Regions from separate parts of the Chromobacterium sp. LK11 genome, predicted to be linked through region 3. Evidence: predicted binding sites of a transcription regulator. Region 3 holds the regulator's gene; each other region holds the start of a gene.
The links. The regulator sigma-54, encoded in region 3, starts transcription at its own class of promoters, with help from an activator protein. The targets are predictions, from matches to a motif close to CTGGCACGCTTCATGCTT.
Positions count from the first base shown of each region.

Region 1: a site for sigma-54 is predicted at 1,206-1,223, ahead of glnA (glutamate--ammonia ligase). Genes of this name have one in related genera too.
Region 2: a site for sigma-54 is predicted at 1,443-1,460, ahead of VK98_RS23265 (pilin). Genes of this name have one in related genera too.
Region 4: a site for sigma-54 is predicted at 2,408-2,425, ahead of VK98_RS14285 (NarK/NasA family nitrate transporter). Genes of this name have one in related genera too.

Region 1 covers NZ_LDUR01000004.1:173,865-177,194, forward strand. The annotation lists gene glnA (glutamate--ammonia ligase) at 1-1,148, opposite strand, end outside; gene VK98_RS02790 (rhodanese-like domain-containing protein) at 1,519-1,971, shown strand; gene aroE (shikimate dehydrogenase) at 2,164-2,985, shown strand; gene mtgA (monofunctional biosynthetic peptidoglycan transglycosylase) at 3,097-3,330, shown strand, end outside.
Region 2 covers NZ_LDUR01000012.1:8,502-11,831, reverse strand. The annotation lists gene VK98_RS07645 (adenosylmethionine--8-amino-7-oxononanoate transaminase) at 1-1,303, opposite strand, end outside; gene VK98_RS23265 (pilin) at 1,497-1,916, shown strand; gene VK98_RS23260 (pilin) at 1,929-2,366, shown strand; gene VK98_RS23255 (PglL family O-oligosaccharyltransferase) at 2,390-3,330, shown strand, end outside.
Region 3 covers NZ_LDUR01000027.1:212,831-216,160, forward strand. The annotation lists gene lptC (LPS export ABC transporter periplasmic protein LptC) at 1-308, shown strand, start outside; gene lptA (lipopolysaccharide transport periplasmic protein LptA) at 298-852, shown strand; gene lptB (LPS export ABC transporter ATP-binding protein) at 849-1,577, shown strand; gene VK98_RS16695 (RNA polymerase factor sigma-54) at 1,581-3,005, shown strand; gene hpf (ribosome hibernation-promoting factor, HPF/YfiA family) at 3,073-3,330, shown strand, end outside.
Region 4 covers NZ_LDUR01000022.1:30,476-33,805, forward strand. The annotation lists gene nirB (nitrite reductase large subunit NirB) at 1-1,015, opposite strand, end outside; gene VK98_RS14285 (NarK/NasA family nitrate transporter) at 1,034-2,236, opposite strand; gene VK98_RS14290 (CmpA/NrtA family ABC transporter substrate-binding protein) at 2,612-3,330, opposite strand, start outside.

The DNA.
Region 1 (3,330 bases), on a different contig from region 3:
AGGCCGGCCATCAGCAGAGCGGAGAAGCACAGGTAGGGGTTGGCCAGCGGGTCCGGGAAACGCGCTTCGATGCGGCGGCCCTTGGGGCTGGCCACGTGCGGAATGCGGATGGACGCGGAACGGTTCTTGGCGGAGTAAGCCAGCTTCACCGGCGCTTCGTAGTGCGGCACCAGGCGTTTGTAGGAGTTGGTGCCCGGGTTGGTGATCGCGTTCAGCGCCTTGGCGTGCTTGATGATGCCGCCGATGTAGTAGAGCGCGGTTTCGGACAGACCGGCGTAGCCGTCGCCGGCGAACAGGTTCTTGCCGTCCTTCCAGATGGACTGGTGCACGTGCATGCCGGAGCCGTTGTCGCCGACGATGGGCTTGGGCATGAAGGTGGCGGTTTTGCCGTAGCTGTGCGCCACGTTGTGCACCACGTATTTCAGGATCTGGGTCCAGTCAGCGCGCTGGGTCAGGGTGCTGAACTTGGTGCCGATCTCGTTCTGGCCGGCGGTGGCCACTTCGTGGTGGTGCACTTCCACCGGGATGCCCAGTTCTTCCAGCAGCAGCACCATGGCGGAGCGGATGTCCTGGGAGGAGTCCACCGGCGGCACCGGGAAGTAGCCGCCTTTAATGCCCGGGCGGTGGCCCATATTGCCGCCTTCGAACTCCTCGGCGGACGCCCAGGCGGCTTCTTCGGCCTTGATCTTGACGAAGCAGCCGGACATGTCGGTGCCCCAGGTCACGCCGTCGAAGATGAAGAATTCCGGCTCCGGGCCGAAGTAGGCGGTGTCGCCGAGGCCGGAGGCTTTCAGATAGGCTTCGGCGCGCTTGGCGATGGAACGCGGGTCGCGGTCGTAGCCCTTGCCGTCGGCCGGGTCGATCACGTCGCAATGCAGGAAGACGGTGGGTTCGTCGTAGAACGGGTCGATGCGGGCGGTGGCCGGGTCGGCCATCAGCAGCATGTCGGATGCCTGGATGCCTTTCCAGCCTGCGATCGAGGAGCCGTCGAAAGCGTGGCCGTGTTCGAACCATGCGTCCGGATCGTCCAGCAGGACGTGGGCCGGAATCGACACGTGTTGTTCTTTGCCGCGGGTGTCGGTAAAGCGCAGGTCGATGAACTTGACATCATTTTCGGTAATCAGCTTGACTACGTCTGCAACCGCCATGGTTTTCTCCTGAAAGGCTACATGCATCATGTGCGAATGAGTGGATGGCTAGCACTTAAGCATTAAGCGTGCCAGCTTTAAAATCGCTGAGATTCCATTGTGTCATAGCCCAAAATCGGGCGCTAGCGAAGTTGAATGAACCAGGCTGGTGCCTGGGCTGGATTTATGCACCAATATGGGGCGTTAATGGCGTTGCGGCCATCATCGTCGATATGGATAATCCGTATATAAGGTAACGGGGCGGCTGACAGCACCTCGCGGAGAGCCTGAGGCAAGACGCGCTGACGCGGACCGTGGCGAGTCAGCCCAAGGCGGAGGCGGAGGAGCGTCGGCGGCTCCGCAAGGCGGCGAGGCCGCGGGGAGAGCTTGCATGGATCAAGTGACACAGCTATTGCAGCAGGCGCGGCGCCGGGCCGAAGAGCAAGGCTTGCCCTATCGCGGCGCCTTGACGCCGCAGGAGGCGCACCAGCTGAAACAGGCGATGCCGGAGGCGGTGCTGCTGGACGTGCGCAGCGCGGCGGAATGGCAGTTCGTCGGCGTGGTGCCCTACGCGCAGCGGCTGGAGTGGCGCAGCTTCCCCGGCATGCAGCCCAACCCGCGCTTCATCGAGCAATTGCGGGACATGCTGCCCAAGGAGGGCGTGCTGATGCTGATGTGCCGCTCCGGCGTGCGTTCCGACGAAGTGGCGCGCATGGCCGCCGCCGCCGGCTACAGCGAGGCTTACAACGTGCTGGAGGGCTTCGAGGGCGACAAGGACGCCGCCGGCCACCGCAACAGCGTGGGCGGCTGGAAGGCGCGCGGCCTGCCCTGGCAACAAGGCTGAGCCGGGGCCGGCGCGGCGACGTCGTGGTTGATGTTTGGCGTATTCCACGGCAAAGTGTCATAGCGCCGCCGCGCCGTCGGCGCGGGCATGGCGAGAGCCGCCAACAAAGTCAGGCGCGAAGCGGCGCCGGGGGTTTTGTTAGCCGCTCTCTATCCGATACCGAAAACATACCCAATCTTGGAAAGCTGACTCATGACCGACCGTTACGCCGTTATCGGCAATCCTGTTTCGCACAGCCAGTCGCCGTTCATCCATAACGAATTCGCGGCGGCCACCGGCCAGGATATCGCCTACGACAAGTTGTTCGCCGAACTGGGGCGCTTCAACGACGTGGTGGCCGAGTTCGTCGCCGCCGGCGGCAAGGGCCTCAACATCACACTGCCGTTCAAGGGCGACGCCTACCGTTTCGCCAATGAGCTGACCGAGCGCGCCCGCGCGGCGGAGGCGGTCAACACCCTGTGCTTCCGCGACGGCAAGATCTACGGCGACAACACCGACGGCGTGGGCCTGGTGCGCGACATCGTCGACAATCTGGATTACCCGATCGCCGGCGCCAAGGTGCTGATCCTGGGCGCCGGCGGCGCGGTGCGCGGCGTGCTGGAGCCTATCCTGGCGCAAAAGCCGGCCTCCCTGACCATCGCCAACCGCACGCTGATCAAGGCCGAGGCGCTGGCCCACCACTTCGCGCCCTGGGGCAAGGTGGAGGCCATCGGCTACGAGCAATTGAAGGGCCGCAGCTTCGATATCGTGATCAACGCCACCTCGACCAGCCTCAGCAATGAACTGCCGCCGATTCCCTACGGCCTGTTCACCGCGCGCACCCTGGCTTACGACATGGTGTACAGCAAGGGCCTGACCCCTTTCCTGCAGCGCGCGCAGGCGGAAAACGCCGGCATGCTGGCCGACGGCCTGGGCATGCTGGTGGAGCAGGCGGCCGAATCCTTCTCCATCTGGCGCGGCGTGGAGCCGGCCACCCGCAAAGTGACCAATATGCTGCGCGAAGTGCTGGCCTGACGCTTCCCGGAGCCGGCCGGGCCGGCGCCGGAAGCGCGGCGCCGCCGGTTTCCTCCCGCGGTTTGAATCCCAATCCCCCGCCTTGCGGGGGCTCGCGTCGCGAGTCAGATAATGCGTCTCTTCCTGAAAGTGCTGGCGGCCCTGATGGCCGCCTTTCTGCTGTATAACCTGTGGATCTTCGGCCATATCGTCTATTGGCGCAGCCACGATCCGTCGGCCAGCTCCTTCATGAACGAACAGCTGGCCAAGTTGCAGCAGGAGGATCCCGAGGCGGAGTTGCGCCACAAATGGGTGAGTTACGAGCAGATTTCTCCCAATCTCAAGCGCGCGCTGATCGCGTCCGAG
Region 2 (3,330 bases), on a different contig from region 3:
GTTCCTCCAGCGTGGCTTCCGCGGCGGCGATCAGAAAGGCCATTTCCTCGTCGGTGATTGTGTAGGGCGGCATGAAATACACCGTGTTGCCGATCGGGCGCAGCAGGCAACCGCGGCGCAGCATCGCGGCGAAGCAGGCCTGGGCGAAGTCGGCTCGGGTGGTGTCGACCTCGAAGGCCCAGATCATGCCGCGGTGGCGGAAGTCCCTGACATCCGGGCGCGCTTGCAGGCCGGCCATCATCGCGTTGAAGCGCTGCGCCTTGGCGGCGTTGACGGCAAGGACGTCCTCCTCCTCGAAGATGTCCAATACCGCCAGCGCCGCGGCGCATGCCAGCGCATTGCCGGTATAGCTGTGCGAATGCAAGAAGCCGCGGGTGACGTCGTCGTGGTAGAAAGCCTGGTAAATCGGGTTGCTGGTCAACACGCAGGAGAGCGGCAGGAAACCGCCGGTAATGCCTTTGGACAGGCAGAGGAAGTCCGGCGTGATGCCGGCCTGCTGGTAGGCGAACAGGCTGCCGGTCCGGCCAAAGCCGACGGCGATTTCATCGGCGATCAAGTGCACCTGATGGTGGTCGCACAGCCGGCGCAACTCGCTCAGATAGAGCGTATCGTACATCGCCATCCCGGCCGCGCCTTGAACCAAAGGCTCCACAATGACGGCGGCCACTTCTCCCGCGTGTTTGGCCAGCAGGTTTTCCAGCGCCTGGATCGCTTTGCGCGCGGCATCGGCCGCGCTTTCACCGGGCAGCGCGCGGCGGGCGTCCGGAGACGGCGCGCGCAGGCCCGGCTTCAGCAAGCCGGCGTAGGTGTTGGAGAACAAGGGAACGTCGGTGACGGCCAAGGCGCCCACGGTTTCGCCGTGATAACTATTTTCCAGACTGATGAAACGCGTCTTGTCCGCTAGCCCCTGGTTGCGCCAGTAGTGAAAACTCATCTTGAGCGCAATTTCCGTGGCGCTGGCGCCGTCGGACCCATAAAACACGTGGGCCAGGCCGCTGAGCTTGCATAGGCGCTCGGATAGCTCCACCACCGGCTGGTGCGTAAAGCCCGCCAACATCACGTGTTCCAGCTGGTCCAGCTGATTCTTGATCGCCTGCTTGATGCGAGGGTGGCCATGGCCAAACAGATTGACCCACCAGGAGCTGACCCCGTCCAGATAGCGCTTGCCGTCGAAGTCGCTGAGCCAGACGCCGTTCGCGCTGGCGATGGGTACGATGGGCAAAGCCTCATGACGTTTCATCTGGGTGCAGGGGTGCCAGACAGTATTGAAGCTGCGCTGCAGCCAGTCTTGGTTATCACTCATATCTGTTCTATGTATTCAGACTAAGAGTTCGATGCTATCACAGGGAGAGCGAGGCAGCGGACTGACCAAGAACGTCACATTTCTACCTGTTGCGCTGTTTATGACTGGCGGATTGGAAGGAATGAGCGTGAAGAAGGGGGTGGCATACTTTCTGCATAAGTGCTCTCTATAAAACAAGCCCTGGAGCCGAGTGATGAGGAAGGCGGCTGGTTTTACCTTGATTGAACTAATGATTGTTGTCGCCATTATCGGAATTTTGGCGGCGATTGCGATTCCTGCTTATCAGAACTATGTGGTTCGCGCCAAGGTGGCGGAAGGTCTGACCTATGCGGATCAGGCCAAAACCTCGGTGTCAGAATACTATCTGGCTGGCAATACTTGGCCAAGCACTAATGCTAGTGCAGGTTTGCCTGATACTTTGGCAGGAAACTATGTCAGTAATGTACAGGTTGGAGTTAGTAGTGGAGTCAGTACTGTGACCGTATTGTTTAATAGCAGTGTGGTCTCTGGTTTGACTGTGGTCTTTACCCCTGTAGCTAGTGGTGGTACTGTTGCGTGGTCGTGCTCTACCGATGCGGCTTATGCTCAATATGTGCCTTCGTCTTGCCATTAAATGGAGCTTGCAATGCAAAAATCTCAACAAGGTTTTACTCTTATCGAACTGATGATAGTGGTGGCTATTATTGGTATTCTCGCCGCGATTGCTATTCCCGCTTATCAGGACTATACCAAACGGGCTAGAGTGTCAGAGGGGCTAAGCTTGGCTTCGGCAGCCAAAACTGCAGTGGCAGAGTACTATGCTTCAAATGGCTCATTTCCAACAAGCAATGCTTCTGCCGGACTGCAAACCAGTATTTCTGGTAACTCGGTGACAGATCTTTCTGTTGGCACGAGTGGGGTTCTCACCGTAACTTACAGTACTACGCTTGTGGACTCTACCAATAACAAATTGACTTTGACGCCATCGGCATCTGGTGGTGCCATTATTTGGATTTGCGCTGCAGCATCTTCAAATGGCGTTAAATCTCAATGGTTGCCTGCAAACTGCCGTTCGGGCAACTGATGTTTAATTTAAATTGAAATGGGGTGCCGAAAGGCACCCTTTTTATTATGAGTAAAAATATAAAGATATTCGTCTATTTTTTGATTTCTTTTTCAGTTTCAGCTCCATTTTTAAGTTGGCTTCGTTATGCGCCACTTCCAGATTGGTTTTCGGATGCTTCTGCACTCGCACTTCTTGGTGCTGCTATGTGTAGTTTGTGTCTATTGAGTATTGATAAGGTATCTGTGTCATGGCTTGAGCTAGTTTTGCTCGTTCTTGCTTTTTCTGCTTTGCACTCTAATTTCTATGGTTACCTAGCGCTACTATTTATTGGGTTGGCTCTGTTTTCTATTTTGCTTAGAAATTGCCTTGACTCATCTGATATCAATGATTTGGTATTCGTTTTTGCATGTGTGGTTACTGTTTTTTCGTTGTTGCAGTCTTTGATGGGGCTGTTGCAGGCATTTAAATTGGCTTACCTTTTTCACGGATTTATTGTATATGATCCAAATTCCAATGTGGTGGTAGGGAATGTGGCTCAGCGCAATCAGTATGCTAATTTTCTATTTTGGGGCGTGCTTTCGATTTGTTATTTGTATGCGGTTGAAAAGCTTAGGGTAGGGTTTGCTTTGCTGTGTTTGCTTCCGATTTTGCTTGCGCAGTCTTGGTCTGGAGCTCGTTTGCCTTTAGTCTATGCATTATTGACTGTTGTGTTAGTTTGGTATTGGTTTAGGAAAGGAGGAAGAGAGAAAGAGCTGGGCCGGTTAGCGGTAGCTGTATCGGTTTCAGTGTTGTTGATTGCGGTATTTCAATTTTGGAGTCGTGATATTGTTGTTTTTTTAAATTATCTTGGATTGCCGATTGATGTGGTGAGCGGGGCGGAACGCATATCAGATGGAGGTCTTGCTGTCAAAAGACGTATTGAATGGACCAAGGCATGGTTAATTTTTTCTCAGTACCCTTGGTTTGGGCTTGGTTGGGGTGG
Region 3 (3,330 bases):
ACCAATACCAGCAAGGCGCGCTGCAATATCAGTTGATCGGCGACGTCGGCCGTTACAACAACAAGACCCAGCAGGCCTATTTCGACAAGAAGGCGACCATGATCCAGCCCGCCGCCGCGGACAAGCCGGAAACCAAGGTCGTCACCAGCGCCATGCATGTCGACACCGCCAAGAAAATCGCCCGCTCCGCCGCGCCCACCGTGTTCTTTCAGGGCAAATCGCACGGCAACTCCGTGGGCTTCATCTACCAGCAACAGACAGGTTTGTTGAACCTGCTGTCTCACACCAAGATCATTTATGAAAAATAAGCTCCGTCTCCTGCTGGCCGGCCTGGCGCTGGCCGCCGCCTCCGTCGCCCACGCCGAACAGGCCGACCGCACCAAGCCGATGGAAATCACCAGCGACAACGGCTGCACCATGGACCAGATCAAGGGCGTGTCCACTTGCGAAGGCAATGTGGTGATCATCCAGGGCACCTTGCGCCTGAACGCCGACAAAGTCGTCGCCACCCAGGACAAGCAGGGCAACCAGACCCTGGTGGCCACCGGCCGCATCGTCACCTTCCGCCAGAAGATGGACGGCAAGAACGAATGGGTGGAAGGCCAGTCCAGCCGCCTCGACTACAGCAGCTCGGCCAACCTCGCAGTGCTGACCGGCAACGCCCGCGTCAAACGCGAAGGCGATCTGGTGGTGGGCAACGTAATCACCTACAACACCCAGAACGAAACCTATCAAGTGACCGGCGGCACCGCCACCGGCCCCAACAAGGGCCGCGTCACCGTGATCCTGCAGCCCAAGAACACCGCCTCCCAGCCGGCAGCGGCCAAACCCGCCAGCGGAGCCGCCAAATGACGCAAAGCGTGCTCAAGGTGGAGCGCCTGCGCAAGCGCTTCAAGAAACGCACCGTGGTCAAGGACGTGGCGCTTGAAATCGCCAGCGGCGAGGTGGTGGGCCTGCTCGGCCCCAACGGCGCCGGCAAGACCACCAGCTTCTACATGATCGTCGGCCTGATCGGCGCCGACGACGGCGAGATCCGTCTGGATGACCAGGTGATCACCCACTACCCCATCCACCAGCGCGCGCGCCTGGGCCTCGGCTACCTGCCGCAGGAAGCCTCCATCTTCCGCCGCATGACGGTGGAGGAGAACATCGCCGCCATCCTGGAAGTGTCCGGCCTCAAGGGCAAGGAACTGGAGAAGGAGCTGGAGCTGCTGCTGGACGACCTCAACATCGGCCACCTGCGCGACAGCAGCGCCTTGTCGCTGTCCGGCGGCGAACGCCGCCGCGTCGAGATCGCCCGCGTGCTGGCCACCCGGCCGCGCTTCATCCTGCTGGACGAACCCTTCGCCGGCGTCGACCCGATCGCGGTGATCGACATCCAGAAAATCATCTCCTTCCTGAAGGAGCGCGGCATCGGCGTGCTGATCACCGACCATAACGTGCGCGAAACCTTGCGCATCTGCGACCGCGCCTACATCATCAGCGAAGGCTCGGTGCTCGCCTCCGGCGAGCCGGAGGAACTGGTTAACAACGAGAAGGTGCGCGAAGTCTATCTTGGCGAACACTTCCACCTGTAAGCGATGAAACAGACCCTTCAGCTCAAGGTATCGCAGCAGCTGACCCTGACGCCGCAGCTGCAGCAGTCGATCAAGCTGCTGCAGATGTCCACCCTCGACCTGCAGACCGAAGTCGAGCGCTTCCTGCTGGACAACCCCTTGCTGGAGCGCGGCGACGAAGCGCCGCAGGGCGAGGCGCCCGACGCCCCCGCCGGCCAGGAGCAGGACGCCGCCGCGGAAACCCGCGACGAAGCCTCCGGCGACGACGGCGAGCGCGGCGCCGAGGCCGGCGAACTGAGCGACTGGGGCAGCGGCGGCCGCCGCGGCGACGGCGACGACGAGCTGGACCCGATGCTGAACGTGCCCTGTCCGATCAGCCTGCGCGAGCACCTGCTGGCGCAACTGGGCGAAGTGGCGCTGCCGACGCGCGACCAGGCCATCGTGCAACTGCTGATCGAAGAACTGGACGACGACGGCTATCTGGGCCAGACGCTGGAAGACATCGCCAGCCACCTGCCGCTGGAGCTGGAAATCGAGGCCGACGAACTGATGATAGGCCTGCGCCTGCTGCAGCAGTTCGACCCGCCCGGCGTCGGCGCGCGTTCGCTGCCGGAGGCGCTGGCGCTGCAATTGCAGCGGCTGGACCCGGACGAGCCTCAGCGCGAGTTGGCGCTGGCCATCGTCCGCGACCACCTGGCCTTGCTGGGCAACCGCGACTACACCCGGCTGAAAAAGCAGCTGGGCGTCGACGACGCCGCGCTGCGCGCCGCCCAGGCGCTGATCGCCCGCCTCAACCCCCGCCCCACCGCCGGTTTCGGCGCCAGCGACACCCAGTACGTGATCCCCGACATCTCGGTCCGCAAACGCAAGGGGCGCTGGGTGGCGACCCTCAACGGCGGCGCGGTGCCGCGCTTGCGCGTCAACCAGATGTACGCGCGGCTGCTGGCGGAAAACCGCGGCGGCAACGGCGAAATGTCCTCGCGGCTGCAGGAGGCGAAATGGCTGGTGAAGAACATCCAGCAGCGATTTGACACTATCCTGAAAGTGGCGGAAGCTATCGTTGAACGGCAGCAATCGTTCTTTGAACACGGCGAAGTGGCCATGCGCCCGCTGATCCTGCGCGACATCGCGGACGAGCTGGGCCTGCATGAATCCACGGTTTCCCGGGTCACCACCCAGAAATACCTGCTCTGCCCGCGCGGCCTGTTCGAGCTCAAGTATTTCTTCGGCAGCGCGCTGGAAACCGACAGCGGCGGCGAATGCTCCGCCACCGCGATCAAGGCCCACATCCGCAGCCTGATAGACGCCGAATCGCCGAGCAAGCCGCTGTCCGACAGCGCCCTGGTCGAAGCGCTGGCCAAACAGGGAATACAAGTTGCCAGACGCACGATAGCCAAGTATCGTGAAGCCATGCAGATACCGCCGGTCAACCAGCGCAAGACGCTGTGATCCGCGCGGCAGAATACAGCGATCCGGCCGACCCGACCGGACTGTCAACACCAGAAGGAGCTAGGGTATGAACCTCAAAGTAACTGGACTGCATCTGGAAGTAACTCCCGCCCTGCGCGAATACGTTGAAACCAAAATGGAGCGCGTTACTCGACATGTCGACCATGTGATCGACATTTCCGTTACTCTGTCTGTTGATAAACTGGTGCAAAAAGCTGAAGTCAACGTGCATCTGTCCGGCAAGGACATCCACGTGGAAGCCACCGAATCCGATATGTACGCCGCCATCGATCTGTTGATCGACAAGCTGGACCGCCAAGTGCTG
Region 4 (3,330 bases), on a different contig from region 3:
CGCCGCCGATGAAGTCGCCGGCGGAGAACAGGTCGACGCCGGTGACCTTGAGCTTGGTGGCCATCACCGAACCCTGGTAGCGGCTGCTGCCCAGCTGCGCCAGATGGTTGGCGCAGACCTTGGCCTGTTCGAACAAGGGCGCCACCAGGCCGTAGCAGACGCCGCGGTGGCTGACGCATTCGCCCACCGCGTAGATGCGCGGGTCGAAGGTCTGCAGCGCGTCGCTGACCACCACGCCGCGCTCGCAGTGCAGGCCGGCGGCGGCGGCCAGCGCGATATTGGGGCGTATGCCCACCGCCATCACCACCAGCTTGGCTTCCAGGGTTTCGCCGTCGGAGAGCGTCGCCGCCGCCACCGCGCCGCGGCCGTCGTCCAGCAGCGCCGCGGTCTGGCGGCCCAGCAGGATGCGCAGGCCGCGCGCTTCCAGCGAGGCCTGCAGCAAGCGGGCGGCGACGGGGTCCAGCTGCCGTTCCAGCAGCCAGTCCGCCAGGTGGACCACGGTCACCTCCATGCCGCGCTGCTTCAGGCCGTAGGCGGCTTCCAGGCCGAGCAGGCCGCCGCCTATCACCACCGCGCGGCCGCCGCCGGCGCTGGCCGCCAGCATGGTCTCGGTGTCGCGGATGTCGCGGTAGCCGATGACGCCGGCGAGATCGCGGCCCGGCAGCGGCAGCATCACCGGCAGCGAGCCGGTGGCCAGCAGCAGCCGGTCGTAATGGGCGACGCCGTCGTCGTCGGCGCGCACCAGCCGGCGCGCTCGGTCCAGCTCCACCACTGTCTTGCCGGTGTGCAGGGCGATGCCGCGCTCGGAGTACCAGCTGCGCGGATTGAGCACGATGTCGTCGAAGGTCTGTTCGCCGGCCAGCACCGGCGACAGCTGGATGCGGTTGTAGTTGGGGTGCGGCTCGGCGCCGAACACGGTGATGTCGTACAGGTCCGGCGCCAGCGTCAGCAGCTCTTCCACGGTGCGGATGCCGGCCATACCGTTGCCCACCACTACCAGTTTGGGTTTCGTCATGATGGATGTCCTCGCGTCTCAGAGCCGGGCGCTGGCGAGAGACCAGCCGGCGCGCCAGCGCTGGCGCAGCCCGGCCAGGCCGGCCCAGCCCGCCAAGGCCAGCGCGGCGTACAGCCACAGGCCGATGGCGTAGCCGCCGCTGGCCTGCTTGATCACGCCCAGGCCGGCCGCCAGCAGGAAGCCGCCGACGCCGCCGGCCATGCCGATCAGGCCGGTGACCGCGCCGATCTCACCGCCGAAGCGCTGGGGCACCAGCTGGAACACCGCGCCGTTGCCGGCGCCCAGGCAGAGCATGGCCAGCACGAACAGCAGCAGCGCGCCGCCGGCGCCGCCCGGCTCCAGGCCGGCGGCGAACAGCAAGGCCGCCACCGCCAGGTAGACGGCCAGCAGCGAGCGGGTGCCGCCGACGCGGTCCGCCAGCACGCCGCCCAGCGGCCGCATCATCGAGCCGGCGAACACGCAGGCGGCGGTGTAGAGCCCGGCGGTCTTGGCGTCGAAGCCGAACTGGTCGTGGAAATAGCCGGGCAGCGCGCTGGCGAAGCCGGCGAAACCGCCGAAGGTGATGGCGTAGAACAGCATCAGCCACCAGGCGTCGCGTTGGGCCAGCACCGCCAGGTAATCGGCCCAACGCTTGGGCGGCGGCGCGCCGGGCGCGTCCTTGGCCAGCCGCGCGAACAGCAGCAGCACCAGCAGCAGCGGCAGGCAGGCGAGGCCGAACACGTTCTGCCAGCCGAACTGCAAGGCCAGCATCGGCGCGAACAGCGCCGCCAGCACGGTGCCGGAGTTGCCGGCGCCGGCGATGCCCAGCGCCGTGCCCTGATGCGCCGGCGGATACCAGCGCGAGGCCAGCGGCAACGCCACGGCGAAGGAGGCGCCGGCCACGCCGAGGAACAGGCCCAGCAGCAGCGCGCCGCCCAGGCTGGACAGGCCGACGCGCCAGGCGGCCAGCAGGGCGGCGACGACGACGATCTGGGCGATCAGCCCGGTGCGCTTGGCGCCGATGCGGTCCGCCAGCATGCCGACCGCCAGCCGCAACAGCGCGCCGGCCAGAATGGGGGTGGCCACCATCAAGGCGCGTTCGCGGGTGTCCAGGCCCAGCGCGGCGGCGATGGGCACCTGCAGCGGGCCCAGCAGATACCAGACCATGAAGCTGAGGTCGAAATAGAGGAAGGCGGACAGCAAGGTGGGCTTGTGCCCGCTGTGCCAGAATGAACGGTCCATGCGAAACTCCTGTGCCGCGAGCGGCCGGGGGCCGGCCAAAATAAAAACGGCGTTCGCTCCTCGGTGATAGCAGGAGCGGACGCCGTTGTCCGTTGCCGTCCCGGCCGCCTTTGGCCGGACAAGCATTTGGGGCGGGCGGGGCACGTCTTTGTGCCAGGCCCGGCTTGACTTATGCAAACGCCGTGCCAGCCGCGGCGCGGCGAAATTTCAATGTTTACATGGTCTTGCGGCGGAGGGGCGCACCGCGCTGGTGCGGAAGCAGCCGGCCGCGCACTGTGTTTGTGCGTTGCAGCATGCTGGGCCTGGAGTCCGCTCAAAATCTTGCGAGCAAGAGCGAGACCTTGAACAGGCCCTGAGAAAATCGTGAACCGTTGTTCAGCCGGGCAGGTCCAGCGCGGCTTGGTAGCGCGGCTGCCCGTCCCATTCCACGCCGTCGCAGAGCCGGCCGCGGCGCTGAGGCTGGGCCGGAACCGGCAGGCCCAGCGCGTCCGCCGCTTGCCGGTAGAGCCGGCTCTGGCTGACCGCGGCGGCCACGGCTTGCGCGTCCTCGTCGCCGCTCAGCCAGCCCCAGCGCCGGAACTGGTCGACGAACCAGACGCCGTCGGACGGATAGGGATAGTTGACCCGGCCCTGGTCGAAGAAGCGCAGCGCCGCCGCGCCGGCGGCGACCGAGGGCAGGGTGGCGGCGATCAGCGTCTCCGGCAGGGCTATATGCTCCGGCCGCGCCAGCCAGCGCGCCGCCTGGCGGCGGTGTTCGCTGTGTTCCAGCCAGCGGCAGGCTTCCAGCAGCGTCATGATCAGCGCGCCGGCGGCGGCCGGTTCTTGTTGCGCGAAGTCGCGGCGGCAGAGCAGGGCTTTCTCCGGGTGGCCGGGCCAGATCTCGCCGCTGGCGACGACGACGCGGCCGGCCTGGCGCGCCGCCGCCTGCTGGTGCCAGGGCTCGCCGGCGCAGAAGCCGTCCAGCTGGCCGGCCTCCAGCGCTGCGCCCATCTGCGGCGGCGGGATCACCACCAGGCGCGCGTCGCGCCGCGGGTCCAGGCCTTGCGCCGCCAGCCAGTAATTGAGCCACAAGGCATGCGTGCCGGCGGGGAAGG